Regions from separate parts of the Rahnella sp. PD4 genome, predicted to be linked through region 2. Evidence: predicted binding sites of a transcription regulator. Region 2 holds the regulator's gene; the other holds the start of a gene.
What was found. The regulator LexA, encoded in region 2, represses DNA repair genes until DNA is damaged. The targets are predictions, from matches to a motif close to TNCTGTATGTACATACAGNA.

Region 1 (9,448 bases), on a different contig from region 2:
TGAAGACTCTGTCTTCTGGGTAGTGAAACCGCAGATAGGGCGCGAAGGCATTTCCGGACTGGGCACGTTATTATCCGGCGCTTATATCCAGTTGCAGCCAGGTAACAAAGGTGGAGAAAAAACAGAATATAAACTGGATGATTCACCGCCGCTGGCTTCGCCGGATGCGAAAGGGATCCGCGTGATCCTGGAAAGCGAACGTTCAGGCCAACTGAATCCCGGTGACCCGGTGCTGTTCCGGGGGTTCCAGGTTGGTACAGTGGAAACCAGCCATTTTGATCCGAAAGCACGTAACATTAAATACCAGCTTTTCATCCGTGCGCCTTACGACACACTGGTGACTGACAATGTCCGTTTCTGGAAAGACAGCGGCGTAAACTTTGACATGTCTGCCGCCGGCATGCGTGTCGAAATGGGCTCCCTGACGACCTTATTCAGCGGCGGCGTCAGCTTTGATATTCCAAATGGCTGGACGCAGGGCAATGAAGCCAAAGATGGCGACAATTATAAGCTCTTCGATGATCAAAAAAGCATTCAGGAATCACTGTATACCCGTCACATGGATTACGTGATGTTCTTCTCAGATTCTGTTCGTGGTCTGCAACCCGGTGCACCGGTTGAATTCCGCGGTATTCGTCTGGGGACGGTGGCCGAAGTGCCTTATCCGATGAATGTTCTTAACCAGCAGATGTCGGATGATTACCGTATTCCGGTGCTGATCCGCATTGAGCCAGATCGCTTTGCTCAACTGTTGGGCAGTAATTTCAATATTGAAGATCATATCCGTGACGGTATTGCGCATGGCCTGCGTGGCTCAATGAAATCCGCCAACCTGTTAACGGGGGCGATGTATATCGATCTGGATTTCTATCCGAATGAGAAACCGTGGAAAGGGCCGCTGGAAATCGCCGGGAATAAATTATTGCCGACCGTGAGCGGAGGCTTTGCGCAGATTCAGCAGAAGCTGATGACCACGCTCGATAAGATCAATAATCTGCCAATCGAACCGATGATGCGTGAAGCGACAAGTACGCTGGCGGAAAGTCAGAGAACAATGAAGGCAACGCAAAAAACGATTGAATCTCTGAACGCGATTGTCAGCAGTAAAGAAATGAAAAATCTGCCACAGGATATGCAGCAGACACTTATCCAGCTGAACCGCAGCCTGAAAGGCTTCCAGCCAGGTTCACCGGCGTACGGCAATCTGGTCGGTGATATGCAGAGCCTGGATAAAACTCTGCGTGAGCTGCAACCGGTATTGAAAACGCTGAACCAGAAAAGTAATGCACTGATTTTCGCCGCCCCAGGGCAAGATGATCCTCAGCCGAAGAAGGCCAAATAATGATGAAATGGATACCTGTCGTCTTAGCATTATTCCTGACTGCCTGTAGCAGCAGTGATCAGAAAACTTACTACCAGTTGCCCGTGCTAAACAGCACTGCGACAACCGGCAGCGCGATGTCAACGGGCGCCGTACAACGGCACCTGTGGGTTGAGCGGGTGAGTGTTGCTGATTATCTTGCAGGTTCCGGGCTGGTGTATCAGACCAATGATGTGCAGTACACACTGACCCAGAATAATCTCTGGGCCAGTCCGCTGGATCAACAGCTTCACCAGGCGCTGGTTACCTATTTACGCCGTGACTTGCCGGGCTCGCTGGTTTCCTCACAGGCGGCCAATACCGATGATCAGGATGTACTGAATGTTAATGTGACCGGTTTCCATGGTCGTTACGATGGGATTGTCGTGGTCAGCGGCAGCTGGAGCCTGACACGAGACGGCCAGGTCATTCAGCGTGATTTCGCCCTGAATCTCAGGCAAACCGAAGATGGATATGATGCACTGGTCAGAACGCTGGCAGCGGGGTGGCAGCAAGAAGCGGGCCAGATCGCCGCGCAAATAAGATGACGTTTTTTTAAACTTAATATTTTTTAAGCTAAACGTAAAAAATCCCGGTTTCTGATTTAACAGAGGCCGGGATTTTTTTATGGTGATCAGCCAGATGGGAAACCGACCGGCACGATTAGCTCGCGCGCAATCCAATAATATAGCTCACCAATGTGACATTGGCGTGAATTTTGCGCATTGACCTCCCTACATAATGCAGCTATTTGTTAGATGTGGACGCAGAAGCGGACCACTGTTTTCTTTCCACCTGACCTGAATAATGAGGGATACAAGGCATGAAGAGACAAAAACGCGATCGCCTGGAACGGGCACAATCACGTGGATATCAAGCAGGTATTGGCGGGCGCTCAAAAGAGATTTGTCCGTACCAATCGTTAGATGCCCGATCACATTGGCTCGGGGGTTGGCGACAAGCCATGGAGGACAGGGCTGTTACCGCTTAAGCGGCTCCCCCTGTCAGAATAAGGAATAACCTCCGCTGCGCGCGGAGGTTTTTGTTTCTGCGAAAAATAAAGGTTTTTCATCTTTGCCACAGACGTAAAAAAGGCGAGCCCTGAGGCTCACCCTTTCTTCAGACGTTGTATCGGACTTTTTAGAAAGCCGCAGCGTCTTTGAACAAACCCACTTTGAGGTCAGTTGCGGTATAAATCACAACGCCGTCAACCAGCACTTCACCATCAGCGACGCCCATGATCAGTTTACGGTTGATAACACGTTTGAAATTGAGGCGGTAGGTGACCAGTTTTGCCGTTGGCAGAACCTGACCCGTGAATTTAACTTCACCCACACCCAATGCGCGGCCTTTGCCTTCACCACCGAGCCAGCCCAGATAGAATCCGACCAACTGCCACATGGCGTCCAGGCCCAGACAACCCGGCATTACCGGGTCGCCGATAAAGTGACAACCAAAGAACCACAGATCAGGGTTGATATCTAATTCAGCTTCAACATAGCCTTTGCCATGGGTGCCGCCGTCTTCTTGCATCTTTACGATACGATCCATCATCAGCATATTGCCTGATGGTAATGGAGGGCCGCCAGCACCGAACAGTTCACTGCGGCCAGAAGCTACGAGGTCTTCTTTCGTATAGGAATCGCGTTTATCTACCATGTTCTCTGTAAGCCTTATTTTGATGAAGGGCGAAGTTTAGCGAACAGCTGTAAGCTGAACAACTCCGATCAGCTGCGGTTGAACCAGTTCAACCAGCGAAGAGGCCACGGATAACGCGGGCTGCCTTGCGATGTTACCAGCGCAATACGCTGCTGAATTAATCCCAGCAGACTCGGACGCTCTTCTTCAGCTTCTTCTTCGTTTGTGTAAATCAATCCGGTCAGGATAGGCAGCGCTTCGGCTGCGTTATCAACTGCCCATAAGTGAAACTGGCCTTCGCGAACGGCGTCCAGAACCTGCGGATGCAGACAAAGGTTGCGCACGTTGCTGGTTGGCAGAATGACCCCTTGCTTGCCGGTCAAACCGCGACGCTGACAAACTTCGAAGAAACCTTCGATCTTCTCGTTTACGCCACCAATAGGTTGCACATTCCCAAACTGATCGACTGAGCCCGTGACCGCAATTTGCTGGCTGATCGGCTGCATCGACAACGCACTGATGAGTGCGCACAGTTCAGCAAGGGAAGCGCTGTCGCCGTCCACTTCTCCGTAGGATTGTTCAAAGACAATTGATGCGGAGAAGGGCAGAGGCTGGTCGAGTTCTAACTCGGAAATCAGAAAGGCCTGCATAATCATCATGCCTTTAGCATGCAAATTACCGCCTAACTCGGCTTTACGTTCAACGTCGGTAAATTCACCGTCGCCGGTGTGTACGACACAACTAATTCGGGAAGGTTCACCCAGCGCACGTGGATGCCCAGGATATTCCAGCACTGACAGACCGTTAATCTGTCCGACAACTTCACCTTCTGTTTCAATGCGAATTTGTCCAAGCTCGATTTCATCCTGCATACGTTCCTGCAGATAACTCTCACGCCATGCACGGGCATTGGACGCCGCTTCAAGAGACTTGACGCTCAGCAACTCATCTTCATTATAGAGTGCCGCTTCGCTCAGCTGCGCATTCAGCCATACCGGATCGAGGGTCAGACTGCCCTGATCGGTGCTGTGGCGAATAGCCATCTTCAGAAATTCGGGCCATGCATCGGCGGCCAGACGTGGGATCTCAAGCTCATCGGCCAGTGTATTGATATAACCACACCAGGTTTCCATATCGCTTTCTTCCGTCAGCGGCAGGTCGGCTTCGAATTCACCATAAATAGCAGAATCCACCAACTCAGGCTCCATCTCACTGAGATCGCCAAGCGACAAACGGTCACCAACCAGAATCAGGCGGATATCCAACGGCATCGGAGGAACTGTAACAGGCAAAGGCGTGGTCTCATCCGGTGAGACCCAATGATATTGACCTTCGGTGATCATCTGTTTCAGACGTAACCACATCAGAGGTTGTGCAATGAGGGTACGGATGGAAAGCACCAGCACACCGCCATTGACCTGATGTACTAATCCCGGCTCGAGCTGGATCTGGTCTTTATAAATACGTACGCACCCGAACAGCTGTTCAGGCTCAATCCATTCACGATACAGGCAGGTCGATTTCGCTGCGAATGCATCTTCAGCAGATTTCGCTGCCAGCAGCGTGACCTTATTGCCTTCAATATGATAACGGTTACCCGTGACTTCAGCCGTTTCAGGCATTAAGTCGCTGACTACCTGCGCAATACGTGACAAGTATTCGCGATTTTCCTGCGCCTTGAGCGTCATAAAACGCGGGCGTGAGCGGGGGTGACAAAACAGTGTTAAACCATTTTCCAGCCGAGGCTGAGTTCCTGCGAAATCTACAGGGGCTAACTGGGCAGCCGTTGCAAAGATTGCCTCGTAAGGCGCGGAGTCGGGCAGTAAAAGCTGCCAGTCAAGTCGGTTATTGGTCAATGTGTTAGCTGTTTTCTATAAAAAGGGAAAGTGCGATTATACAAGAATAAATCCGGCTGCATACAATGAGAGTCGTAGCGGAATTGGTCTTAGTGCACATTGCTGTACGGGTGGGCAAAAAACAATCAAAATAAGCGTCTTTATTTGGGGTGAAAATTGAATTAAAGCTGTTATGCTTAGTAAAGTTACGTGGTCACCGAAGAGTTCACGATGAAATATCAGCAACTGGAAAATCTCGAAAGCGGTTGGAAATGGAAGTACCTGGTGAAAAAACACCGCGAAGGTGAGCGGATCACCCGCCATTTGGAAAACAGCGCTGCCCAGGAATCCGTGAATCAACTTCTCAGCCTGGAAAACGAGCCGGTCAAAGTATCCGACTGGATTGTGAATAATATGCACCCGGCTTTGGAAAACCGTCTTAAGCAAACTATCCGTGCCCGCCGTAAGCGGCATTTCAATGCCGAGCATCAGCACACGCGTAAAAAATCCATCGATTTAGAATTTCTCGTCTGGCAGCGTTTAGCGGGACTCGCGCAACGCCGTGGTGCAACACTTTCTGACACTATCATTCAGCTTCTTGAAGATGCTGAGCGTAAAGAGAAATATGCGAATCAGATGTCTTCACTGAAAGAAGATTTAGAACAAATCCTTGGCAAGAAAGATTTCGGATAAATTTGGTTTCGTGCCTCAGTGAGTCATCTGTTTTGCCTGACTGAAGACATAAAAAAACCCCGCCAAAGCGGGGTTTTCAGTATCTGTAGTAAAGCTAAAGAGTGTTATTAAGCCTGTGGCTGAGTAACAGTATCTTTGTAGCCTTTAACTTCGATTTCTACACGACGGTCTGGTGCCAGGCAGTCGATCAGAGCAGCACGGCCTTTAACGGTGTCACAGGTAGAACCAGTAACCGGGTTAGATTTACCCTGGCCTTGTGCAGAGATCTTGTTAGCAGGGATACCTTTAGATACCAGGTAATCTACTACGCTCTGAGCACGTTGCTCAGACAGTTTCTGGTTGTATTGTTCTGAACCGATACGGTCGGTGTAACCCAGAACGATAACAGAACCGTCTTTAGGATCGATGGAGCTCAACTGGCTGTACAGCTGATCCAGAGCCTGTTGGCCTTCTGGTTTCAGAGTCGCTTTGTTGAAGTTGAAGAGAACGTCAGATTTCAGAGTGAATTTCTTAGTCTCTACAACTGGAGCCGGAGCTGGTGCTGGAGCAACAACTGGAGCAGCTGCTTCATCTTGACCGAAACGGTAAGAAACACCAACAGACAGCATTGCGTTATCAGGACGTGCACCAACGGTAGCCGCGTCACCAATGTTGTTAACCCACTGGTAATCCAGACGGGTAGCCCAGTTTTTGGTTACTGCGTATTCAAGGCCTACGGCTGCCAATGGAGAAACACCTGTGTCATGATCACTTACGCGACCATTAGCACCGTTGTTGAAGTTACCATTAGCGTCTGCACGCCAAACCATACCACCCAGACGGGTGTACAGGTCCAGATCGTCAGTCAGCGGGTAGCTCAGTTTAGCAGCCAGCTGAACGCCTTGTGCTTTGAACGCGCCGTTATTTACGCTGCCTTTGTAAGGCATACGGCCAAGCCAGTCATATCCCATTTCAAAGCCCAGGTATTGGTTTGCTTGGTAACCCAAGAACGCACCTGCACCCAGTTGGCTATCGTGGGTAGGGCCGTTGCCGATACCGTTGTAAGCATTTGCGAAACCAGTGTCATGGTATTGGGACCAGCCCAATTTACCACCGGTATACCAGGTGTTATCTTTAGGGGCGGCTTGCGCTACGGTAGCGAAACCTGCCAGTGCCACTGCTAATGCGATAGCTGTCTTTTTCATTTTGCGCCTCGTTATCATCCAAATAGGCAATTGAGCTTTAAGCTTTTTAAGCCCTTGGTTAAAATCCTTACGCCAAGATTATTGCTTCATTTCAGAACTTGCCACTTTACGTTGGCATTATCGAGCAACCTTGGCGTTGTAAAGTCTACAACGTGGCGCGAAACTTACAAGCTTGATGTGTTAACACCGTGGAAAAAAAGGGAAAAACGGACATATTTCTTAACGGCTTTGGCAATTTACTGACAAATTCTGGCAATTATCTGCATTCTGGAAGCCCGTTTTTACTGGCTTGCCGCCATTATTCAGCACAAATCACTAAGTTCCGCATTATTTTCATAGGAAGATTCCTATTTTGAACTAATGGTATACGGAAGAGTGAATTTTTACTGTCGAATGATGTCCACAAGGTGAATTCTGCTCATTTGTGGGTTTCATTATGAAGCCATAAGCCCCTCCCTGACGGGCTGCAATTTGCAACCTTTCCCTCTCAGCATCATTCAAATCCGGAAGCCATCCCAACACGACACTGTAGTTTCCCGTCTGCAATGCTTTCTCCATCGCATCTACCGTCGACATTGCCGTAATTTGATTGACTTGCACCATTTTATCCACCGGCAGGCCAGACTGCGTTAACCAATGGCGGCTCAGTTTTTGCTGAGGTGTGAGCCATAACAACCAGCGGGACTGCATACCTAAGTGTTGCAGTAAGGGCAGCAGTAACTGTGCAAAAGCTGGTTGGCTCGCACTATAGACGAACTCAGTGATCAGACCATTATTCAGAGATGCAGACGTATTTACCTGTGACAGAGTGACGGGCAAAGCAAGCTGACTAAAATGATGATTTGTACGGTGTTGAGTTCGCATAAGGATGTATCCCAGTGAGTTACTGTATGCATGTACAGTACTCTGGCGGTGAGCAAAGATCAACCCAATTTTTCCAAGATATCTCGCAAATTTTGAAGGCAACGGGCTGTAACGACATTTTATGTTTGTTGCGGTACATAAGATTGCGTATTTTGCTTTTAGCTGTTTTGGTAACTCAAAATGGAAGCAAGGAATTAACGTGAAAAGGATAACGCAATGATAAACAAATCAAAAAAAAGAGTGATTGAGTGTCTGGAAATTTTTGCCCCGTTGGGCAATATTCGTTCCCGCACCCAGTTTGGAGGGATGAGCTTGTCCGCTGACCGCGTCATGTTCGCCCTTGTCTCTGATGGTGAACTCTATCTGCGAGCGACCGGCGAAACTGAAGTGCATTTTTGCCGCAAGAAGATGGAGAGGCTGATCTACCGCAAGCGGGGCATGGATGTGCAGCTGCGTTATTTCAAAGTGAATGCCCGGCAATGGAGTGACCCTCAGGCGCTATGCGAGCTGGGCAGATTATCGTTGCAAGGCATGCTGCGGGATATCGAGTTGAAAAAAAACAGCGAAGCCGCCCGCCTGAAAGATTTACCCAATCTCTCGCTGGCGCTGGAAAGGATGCTCTGGCAAGTCGGCATTGAAAACTCGGGGGATTTACGGTTACAGGGGGCCTGCCATACCTATCTCAAACTGTGTGCCATTAAAAAAAAGAATCTCGGGATTAACTTACTGATGGCATTGGAAGGGGCAATTTTGGGCTTTCATGAAGCCGCCTTGCCGATGGCATCCAGGGAGTTATTAACTCACTGGTTTAACCATCACCAAGAGCAGCTATCAAGGGCGATTCACTAAATTTGCTTACGTTGTCTGCAGCTAGAGCTGATTCTGTACCGGCAGGATTTTAGTATTAAGACTGGTGAGTTCAGGCAAATGAGCCACCAGTAATCCAATTTGCTGAAGCACGAGTTGCTCTTTACTGTCGATATCAGTGGTTCGTAACTGAATACGTGCAGTCAGTTGTCCGAGCGCATTTTGAATGCGTTCTGCTTCAGAAGGCAGATGATGCAAGGCTCCGTCAACACAGCATACTGCATCATCCAGCAACCTCAGGGTTTCCGCATCATTGAGTTTCTCGCGATGGGCCCCTAGCGCTGAAATGTAACTTAGCATCGTATGATTAAGACATAACAGGCGAAACGCCGCTTCGAGGGTCGCCGGATCGTTATTCCTCTCAGAACTCATATTCGAGACAACAGATGCCAGTTCGGCATCGCAATTATGCGCATCACGACGAGCCAGACGGTAGTCGAGACTGTTGTCTTTCCCCTGATGGTATTGCACCAGAATGGCATCAAGGTAACGGCAGTTAGCATCGAACGTTTTGCTGACCACCTTATCCAGTTGTCTGAATTTCCAGTCGGGCCATATAAAGGTCACTGCCGCCCAGGCGATACCGCAACCAATCAATGTATCGATAATTCGCGGGATAGCGATTTCAAATCCTTCGCCCAGCAAATTAAAGCATAACAACACCAAAAGGGTGATGAACATCGTGGCCTGCGCGTACTGCACTGTGCGGAACGCAAAGAACAATAATCCGCTGATGACGATCAGAATCATTTGCCCGTCAACGGAGGGAACGAAATAGAGGATAGGGATCCCGAGTGCAATGCCGGCCAGCGTGCCGATTATTCTCAGCGCTAATCTCCGGCGGGTCGCACTGTAGTTTGGCTGACAGACAAAAAGGCTGGTGAGCAAAATCCAATAGCCGTGATTTAAGCCGCTGACCTGAATGAAAACATATCCCACAAAGAGCACCACAGACATACGGATTGCATGGCGGAATAACACTGACTGCGGTGTGAAATGGCGGGAAA
Region 2 (9,448 bases):
AGAGTGTAATGGCGGCCTTCAAAATCAAAAGCGTTGCCTTTCAGACGGTTACCAAAGGGAAGAAGAGGAAAACAGGCCGACTCTGCGGCTGGGGTATCCTCACTCAGTACTGACGGGCGCAGCAGAGGGACATTGTCATCCGCCCGCTTTGCCAGCAGTTGCAGGATAGTGCCGCCGCATGGCGACACAGTCAATGCAAGCCGATGATTTTCCAGAGAATACAGAGCCATTTTTCTCTTCTCCTTCACTCAGCAATCCGGTAATTGTGAAAAGAGATGTGCTTTGGCACAGGAAGGATCCAGCGCAAAGATTTGCTGCAACACATCAGCGTAAGCCTCGTTTTCCAGACCACGCAGGGCCAGCGCTTTCACCAGCAGACAATGAATGCGATGCTCTTTCTGACGATCGCTGGTAAGCACGACTAAATCCGGCAATGACACCGCGAAGAAATCAGCCTGAACAGGCTGGTCCGCTGTGCTCTCCGCCCATTCCAGCATGTGCCTGAAGACCTGACGGCTTTGCTCTATATCATTAAGTTTGCGCAGTGCCATACCCTGATAGAACAAATAATCTACCGGCTGATCATTGTAATAGCGCCGCTCGCCAATCCCTTTGTCGCCCGCCGCCGCACGCTCAAACCAAGTCTGCGCCTGTTTATGCTGCTGAAGTTTTTGCGCACAAATACCCAGCCAGAAGCAGATATCGTTATCCGTTTGCCCGACCAGCCGTCCTTCGCTGAGGTTTTGCGGATATTCCAGCGCGGATAACAGCTGCGCCTGCGCGGCAATCACATCTCCTGCACTGAGATATTCAAACGCCAGCAACTGTTTATTCAGCAGATACTGACCGGTGATGCGCCCTTCACCGCCTTCCCATGGATGGAATTTCCGGTCAGCCAGCAGTGCCCGTGCTGCCTGTAACTGTCCGCACTGGTTATATAAACTGAGAAGTTCAGCGATCAGATCGTCACGCTGTGTGGCGACGGACAACACTTTTTCCAACCGCGCCAGACGGATTTGCGGCGCAACGCCGGTCAGGCGATTAAGCAGATCAGATTCAAATAACAGCCGCGCATCCTGTGGCTGTAAACGGCACGCCTCTTCCAGACAGTGGTGCGCTTTTGCACTATCTTGCTGACGGTTCCACGCATCAATTCCCAGTCCGCGCCATGCATCCGCAAAGTCCGGTTCCAGCACCAGACAACGCTGCCAGCAGGCCACCGCCGTTTGTGTATTACCTTTGCTGTAATGGAAAGACGCCAGTAAATGCAAGGCAAATGCGTCATCAGGGAAAGCCTCAAGCATGCGAACTTCCGCCAGCCATTGCGGGAAACGAACATGCTGCGGGAAAGCATTTCGCGCTGCCAGACACAATGCCTCGCGCCCTTCTTTTTGCAGGGACGCTTGCAAATACAGCGGTAACGTTTCCTGACTTTTCAGCACGTCCAGCGCTTCGAGTGCCAGTGCATCCAGTCCGCAACCGGTCAGCTGAATGGCGATATTCATGGCGTTTTCGCCACGCCGGCCGGTGACATCGCGCAATTGCGCTGCCGATTTCGCATCAGGCGAAAGGTGATAACGCAGGAAGTGCAGAAGGTAATGCAGCGGGTAACGTGTTAAATGTGCTTCGATATACGTCTCGGCGTCCTGACCTAGCAGACACAGCAGCGTGGCTTTCAGTCCGATCAGGCCGTAATGATTCGCCTGCGTCGCCAACCCCTGCTCACAGAAACTCAGCGCCTGCGGATACTGCTCACGGCGGATGGCTATCCGTGTCAGCCCGAAGTAGCCCCCGGATTTAGCGTTGCCGCTCCAGACGGCGCGGTAATAGCTGTCAAAAGCCGCGTCAAAATCACCGGTCTCCTCAAGCGCGTTCGCACGAACGAGACTCGCCAGCCCGCATTGCGGATTCTTATTCAGTCTGTGTGCCCGGCTCAGCGCCACATCAGCAAAAGCCAGGGCCTGAGTAAAATTAGCCTGATTGTAGCTGAGTGTTGCCAGCGCCAGATTGCAGCGATAATCCAGCGCATCCAGTTCCACACCACGCCGGTAATAATTCACAGCCTCCTGACTGGCATGGTTGTATTGCTCAAGATGCTGACCGATAAACCAGGCCTCATCTGCCGAAGTGATGTCCTGCGCGGGCAAGGGCGCGCTGGCAGGCGACGGTAACGGCGTCTCACTGGCCTGATGCTCCAGATAGGACAACAGCTCTTGCCCCTGTTCATTCAGCAAGCGCAGCTGAAGGCGCGATGGGAATTCGCCACTCAGTTCGCCCTGAACCACGTCTCCAGGCTGCAAAGTCATGTCCTTTTCCAGCAGAATTTGCGTGCCATCTTCAGAACTGATCCTGATTTTCGCGCCTTGCAACGGACTGACCGCATAAATGCCCCACGCCAGTTTTGGCCCGTGACGCTCAAGTTTAATCACCGCCTGCCCGGAGGCATTCTGCACCGTACCCAGGGCACTGTAAGGCAGGAAGTTCTGAACGAAACACTTCTCCTCAAATGCATCCAGCCAGGTGAAATCCGGCTGATTATCGGTGAATACGCCGGTCATCAGCTCAATATAAGGCCCGTTGTTATCGGTCAGATTACGATCCCACGCACGACCGAAATCGCAGTTTCCCCACGTCCACTGCTTTTTACCCGGCGATACATGATGGTCAGCGATGTGCAGTAATCCGCCCTGCTGTTCGTGGTCATACGCGCCCACGAAGTCATAGTCAGATTTGTCGGCCATGTAGGACGTCGGAACGGGAATGTTTTTATAGCGCGAGATATCCACGCCCGCCGAGTAGTCCACCTTATAATAGGTGCCGGTGGCTATCGGGAAGGAAGAAACGTCCCGTTTACCGTGATCGAAAACGGCGGTGACATCCGGCGGAAATACGCTCTGATGGCCATCACCGCCGGTAACTGCCGGATTAGCCCACCACAGGAAATGGCGCGGCGTCGGATTGCCGTTGTAAATTTTGGCGCTGATTTCCAGCAGCGCTTTATCGGGATAAAGGGTGAAACCGGTCATTACCTGCAAGCCGCGCATCGGTTCCACTTCGCCCATCCACACAGTTTGAGCACCGTTATCGTGTGCCTGAAGAGTGAAATCCACCGGCATAAAAGTGGTCGGACGGTGATGCTGCGGCCAGTTAAATTCGATACCCCCGGAAATCCACGGCCCCAGTAAACCGACCAGCGCGGGTTTCACCACTTCGTTGTAATAGACAAAATCACGCTGTTTTATTTTGTCCCAGGCACGGTGGACACGACCACCCAGCTCCGGTAGCAGCATGATTTTAAGAAAATCATTTTCCAGATACAGCGCCTGATAGGTTTTCATAACCTTCTCACCGGTCAGCGTATCCGTCACGCCGTACGGATATACCGCACCGGAAGACCCCTGATAAACCCGGTGTGCCAGAAACATCGGGTGCGTGTCCTGTTTTCCTGTCAGCCAGGTCGGGAGCTCGATCGCTTCCTGCCAGACTTTTACCGCTGTGCTCATGATTTCCCCTCAGTGCGCTGGATCGAAATATCAATTTCGAGATTCTACGCAGCGTACTGACAGGGAGGATTTGCTACGGTCACGCAATTCAGTAAACGGGGTTTAGTAAATGTCGGTAACCGGATTGAATAATCTGCGGCTGCGTCAGTTCAATAAGCAGGTGCTGATGACGTTGCTATATCGCGAGAAAAATGCCAGTAAATCCACGCTGGCCAGGCTTTCCCGTCTGTCGATCCCGGCCGTCAGTAAGATCCTCGACGATCTGCAAAATGATGGCTTAATCATCCACAGTCCGGTCAATTTACACTCGCGCGGGCTGGGCGGCGGAAGTTACCAGATAGCCACCGACGGCAGCGCCGTGCTGTGCCTGAATATCACGCCTTACCGCATCGAAAGTATTCTGGTCAGCAGACTCGTTTTACCGCTGAGTGACTATCAAATGACGGAGATTTCGGTCAGAACGCCGGATGCACTGCTGACGCAAATCGAAGCCTGCTTTCATCAGTACAAAAAAAGCTATCCCGGACTGAAAATCCGGCTGGCACTGGCGATCCACGGGCAGGTTAATCCGACTACCGGCGTATCACAGCGGATGCCGCAGGCACCCTGGACCGGTGAAATTGAGATTAAGTATCTTCTGGAAGAAAAGTTGCAAACTGACATCCTGATGGACAATGACTGCATCATGCTGGCGCTGGCGGAGAAATGGCAAGGCATTAATTATCATCAGGATTTTTGTGTAATTAATGTCGATTACGGCATCGGTTCTTCCTTCGTGATTAACCAGCAAATTTATCGCGGTAATCTGTTTGGCAGCGGACAAATCGGCCATACCATCATTGATCCCCAAGGCGACCGGTGCGCCTGCGGACGATATGGTTGCCTCGAAACGCTGGCCTCATTGTCAGCATTAAAGAAAAAGGCCCGTCAGCTTGAGCCTGCGGATCCGGCAAGGAGAACGCCTTCAACACAGGAACTGATCGACCGCTATCATCGGGGTGAAAGTGCCATTTGCGAGCAGGTTATGGAAGGTGCCCGCGCGCTGGGGCTGAGTCTGTATAACTTTCTTAACATTCTGAATATCAATCACATTTATCTTTATGGCCGCAGTTGTGGTTTTGGCGATGCCTGGCTGAAAACCGTCTGCGGACAAAGCGGCCTCAATCCCTTTGATCGTATCGATCACGTCAAAATTCAGGCTACGCATATTGCACCGGGAATACTGAGCCGGGAGCAGCAGATTATGGGTATCGGATATCTGTATGTGGAAAAGGCGCTGGATGCGATGGCAGGTTGAATGGCGCATAATTCGTCGTTTTGGTGCAAGCATGGTAAAATCATCACGGGTCGCATGATGTGGCCTCTTTATTCCAATCTGCGCTCAGAGACCGTTGCCATGACCCTGAATAACCCGGAAAAATTACTTTCACAAGCTGAAGAGCTTTGCCAGCAGCGCAATGTTCGCCTGACCCCGCAGCGGCTGGAAGTACTGCGTCTGATGACGCAACAACCCGGTGCGATCAGCGCCTATGATTTGCTGGATCTGTTGCGTGTGAGCGAACCTCAGGCGAAACCGCCAACGGTTTACCGGGCGCTGGATTTTCTGCTGGAACAGGGGTTTATTCACCGCGTTGAATCTGCAAATAGTTATGTTCTCTGCCATCATTTTGAAGAGCCAAGCCATACTTCTGCGCTGTTTATCTGTGACCGCTGTGGGCTGGTCACCGAAAAAACCACCGATGGCATCGAAGAACGCCTGGCAAAACTGGCAATGGAATCCGGCTTTGATCTTCGCCATTCTGTGGTGGAAGCGCATGGATTATGTGCAGAATGTAAAGTAGTGGAAACCTGTGACAGCCATGACCGGTGTGATCACGACCACAGTATAGTGGTGAAAAAACGCTGAGAGATGAAGGTGTTACAGCAGAGGAACTGAAAGACTGCGGGAAGATGAAATGCAAAGGTTGGGTACTTCCGTGTACCCGTATCCTGAATTGTTCCGGGTAGGAGCAGCATTTTTCAGGATACGTCACTGATATGCGAGGGGGAGTCGCATGTTACCAGTGATATTTATTTTTGGTTTCCCATTCATTGAGCTCTTTCTCGGCCTGATCTTTCTGATAGCCATAGCGCTCCTGAATTTTACCCACTAACTGATCACGTTTACCTTCAACCACTGTCAGGTCATCATCAGTCAATTTACCCCATTGTTCTTTCACTTTCCCTTTGAACTGTTTCCAGTTACCGTCGGCTTGATCCTTATTCATAATAATATCTCCTGTTACCTTGGGTTTTGTGAACTGCATTTCTGGCTTGCAGTTCGTCCTTAACACTTCAAAGGTTAGTAGAGAATCTCGATTAATCCTCCTGAAACAGAGATAAAACCCGTTATTAGGATTAATCCAAAGCAGGAAATAACGCCAGGACGGGGTTTATTCCTTTGAAAAGCATACAAATCAGTCCGCATGAAGCGAAAACCAGGTGTCGTGCCGCCAGTAACGGCGCCAAATCCAGCCAAGGGATAATCCCCGCATCCCCAGGAAAACCGTCAATGCCAGCCACAAGGCATGGTTGCCCAACAGCGGTAAGCTGGAAAGCGTCAGCCCGTATCCTATCGCCGCCACGACCATACTGTTACGCATATCCCGCCCGCGCGTGGCACCGATAAACATGCCATCCAGTAAATAACACCAGACAGCTACCAGCGGCAGGATGATTTGCCAGCCCAGATAATGGTCCGCCAGTTCGCGTAACTCAGGTAATGACGTCAGCGCATCAATGATCGCCCCGCCTGCAAGCGCATAAATCAGGGCAAAAATCAGGGCAACCAGCCCGGCCTGACGGCACGCGGCATGCCAGACATCCAGCAATTTCTGGCGATTCCGGGCACCGAATGCTTCACCGGAATGCGCTTCGATAGCATAGGCAAAACCGTCCAGCGCAAAAGCGGTGAAGGTCAGCAGGTTCATCAGCACCGCATTCACCGCCACGATGTGGCTGCCAAGCCGTGCGCCGAGAACGGTCAGTGAGGCAAAGCAAAGCTGAAGCAGAAGTGAACGCAACATAATGTCGCGGTTAAGCCCCAGCAGACGGCGCAGGTTACCACGCCAGGCCGAGGTGATTTGTGCGCCGGTTATACCCCGTTGCTTCATTACCCGCCAGACAAAGTACAGCCCGATAAATAGCGTGAAATACTCGGAACTTGCCGTCGCCATGGCAGCACCACGCACATTCCAGCCCAGCCCCATCACCAGCCACAGATCCAGAATGATATTCAGCAGATTCCCGGCAATCAGCAAAATCACCGGCCCGCGAACATACTGAATGCCCAACAGCCAGCCAAGGATCACCAGATTCGCCAGTGAAGCCGGGGCACTGAACCAGCGAATTTCGATAAACAGCCTCGCCTGTTCAAGCACCGGTTGGCTGCCCCCGACGATATGAAACGCCTGTTCCATCAGGGGGTGCCGGAACAACACTATGGTGAGACCAGACAATACGGCCAGCAGAAAGGGTTGTACGAAAGCGCGCGCCAGCAACCGGTTATCATTCGCGCCCAGCGCCTGAGCGGTCATGCCGGTGGTACTCATCCGTAAAAAAAGTAAGAGCATAAAGAGGAAAGTCGTGATCATCGAACCCACAGCCACTCCGCCGAGATAATCCGGGCTGTCGAGATGACCGATCACCGCCGTATCCACAAGCCCGAGAAGAGGCACCGTGATATTTGAAAAAATCATCGGCAATGCCAGCCTCCAGAGCGCCTTATCGGGGGGGCTTAAAAAGGTGTTTTTGAGTGTTTGTCGCAGGGAATGATGTTGCATAGAGAATCTCATGCCGGAGGTTCAGGTTATGCCTGTAAGTGACATCGCCCCGGAAGGGGCGACGAGATGAAACGTTAAAGCTTAGCGGTATGTCAGAGGCGGCTAACGAACCCGCAAATCAACAATATGACCATTGGGATCAAGAATTTGACCCAGTAATATCTGACCGAGTCATTCGAGTTGCAGGAAGGCGGCAAGTAAAAAAATCCCGATGAGCTGACAGGAGTCAGTGATTCGGGTGAACGCACGCAGCCAACGCATCTGCAGCCCGAAATACGAAGGTCAGATCCAGTCACCGTTGCGGATGACGCCTACGGCTAGCCCTTCAATGCTGAAATTCTGCTCACGTAAATCAACTACGATCGGCTGGAAATCGCTGTTTTCAGGCAATAACTGCACCACACTGCCCTGTTTTTTCAGACGTTTCACGGTGACTTCATCGTCTATACGGGCCACAACAACCTGTCCATTACGCACGTCTTGCGTTTTATGTACAGCCAGCAGATCGCCATCAAGAATACCGATATCACGCATCGACATACCGCTGACACGCAGCAGGAAATCGGCACTCGGCTTAAACATGGCCGGATCGACCTGATAGTGTCCTTCAATATGTTGCTGGGCCAGCAACGGCTCACCGGCAGCAACCCGGCCGATCAGCGGTAAACCCTCTTCTTCTTCCATCAGCAAACGAATGCCACGTGATGCGCCGGAAACAATCTCAATAACACCCTTACGCGCCAGCGCTTTGAGATGCTCTTCCGCCGCATTGGGGGAACGGAACCCCAGACGTGATGCAATCTCTGCGCGGGTGGGTGGCATACCGGTGGTGGAGATATGATCGCGAATAAGGTCGTAGACCTCTTGTTGTCTGGTCGTTAAAGCTTTCATTCCGCCCCCTGGTTGTTTATACAGTCTTGCTGTGAGTATATACAGCTAAACGATCAATGAAAACCTAAGATTGAATAAAAACAGGGCATAACGTTGATTCCTGGAATGCAGATTCCAAATCAGAACCATCGTGGCCAAAAGATGCTGACCCAGACAAAAAACGCCAATATGATGGTCAGAAGTACGGCAGCCGAGCCGATATCTTTTGCACGACCTGAAAGTACGTGAAACTCAGATCCGATACGGTCTATCGCGCATTCTACCGCGCTGTTGAGCAGTTCAGTGACACAGACCAAAACAACGGATCCCACCAGCAGAATGCGTTCTACGGGGCTGACATCAAACCAAAAAGATAACAAAATTAACGGAATAGCGACGCTGGCTTCCTGGCGAAAGGCCGCTTCATTTTGCCATGCCGCTTTCAGCCCTTTCCAGGAATAGCCAGCTGCTTTATAAATTCGGGTAAATCCAGTGACTTGGTTAGCCATTTCTTTTACTGATCCTTAGAGAATTTGCCGCACTTTATACCCCAAATAGTCGGGGTGCAGAAAGGCGGTAAAGAAGTGAATCCTGATGAGCTTACATGAGTAAGTGATTCGGGTGAACGTCTTAAGCCAACACCCCTGCGGCTTGAAATAAGAAGGGTATTGCATCACCACAGATCTCATCTGAGCTTTCTGGTATCCTTGCGGCGAAATGGCTAACAAGAGGCTTCACGTTTTTATGTCAGGTTGGCGTAGACTTTATTACACATTATTGAATTTACCGCTCTCATTGCTGGTAAAGAGCAAGGTCATACCTTCAGATCCGGTTACCGAGTTGCATTTAGACCCGACGCGGCCGATTTTGTATGTATTGCCCTATAATTCCAAAGCCGATTTGCTGACGTTGCGTGCGCAATGTCTGGCACAGAATCTGCCTGATCCCCTTATTCCGCTGGAAATTGACGGAACCCTGCTGCCAAGCCATGTCTTTATTGCTGAAGGTCCGCGCGTATTCTCTTATTACACGCCGAAGCAGGAATCCGTAAAGCTGTTCCACGACTACCTTGATTTGCACCGCAATAACCCGGATTTAGACATTCAGATGTTGCCGGTGTCGGTGATGTTTGGTCGGGCACCGGGCCGTGAAGGTCAGGATGACACGCCACATCTGCGCGTACTGAATGGCATCCAGAAATTCTTCGCTGTGCTTTGGCTGGGGCGGGACAGTTTTGTCCGCTTCTCCAATACC

Region 1: the regulator LexA is predicted to act here: its motif matches at 7,595-7,614, upstream of sulA (SOS-induced cell division inhibitor SulA).

What each region holds. Positions count from the first base shown of each region.
Region 1 covers NZ_JBLZQF010000002.1:251,954-261,401, reverse strand. Annotated here, with positions in the region: gene pqiB (intermembrane transport protein PqiB) at 1-1,342, shown strand, start outside; gene pqiC (membrane integrity-associated transporter subunit PqiC) at 1,342-1,908, shown strand; gene rmf (ribosome modulation factor) at 2,184-2,351, shown strand; gene fabA (bifunctional 3-hydroxydecanoyl-ACP dehydratase/trans-2-decenoyl-ACP isomerase) at 2,501-3,019, opposite strand; gene ACOZIO_RS05940 (AAA family ATPase) at 3,088-4,854, opposite strand; gene matP (macrodomain Ter protein MatP) at 5,065-5,526, shown strand; gene ompA (porin OmpA) at 5,634-6,710, opposite strand; gene sulA (SOS-induced cell division inhibitor SulA) at 7,068-7,574, opposite strand; gene ACOZIO_RS05920 (TfoX/Sxy family protein) at 7,791-8,423, shown strand; gene yccS (YccS family putative transporter) at 8,445-9,448, opposite strand, start outside.
Region 2 covers NZ_JBLZQF010000007.1:225,295-234,742, forward strand. Annotated here, with positions in the region: gene ACOZIO_RS18205 (aldose 1-epimerase) at 1-230, opposite strand, end outside; gene ACOZIO_RS18210 (DUF5107 domain-containing protein) at 249-3,503, opposite strand; gene ACOZIO_RS18215 (ROK family transcriptional regulator) at 3,613-4,800, shown strand; gene zur (zinc uptake transcriptional repressor Zur) at 4,900-5,409, shown strand; gene ACOZIO_RS18225 (CsbD family protein) at 5,561-5,770, opposite strand; gene dinF (MATE family efflux transporter DinF) at 5,960-7,324, opposite strand; gene lexA (transcriptional repressor LexA) at 7,607-8,215, opposite strand; gene ACOZIO_RS18240 (diacylglycerol kinase) at 8,335-8,703, opposite strand; gene plsB (glycerol-3-phosphate 1-O-acyltransferase PlsB) at 8,939-9,448, shown strand, end outside.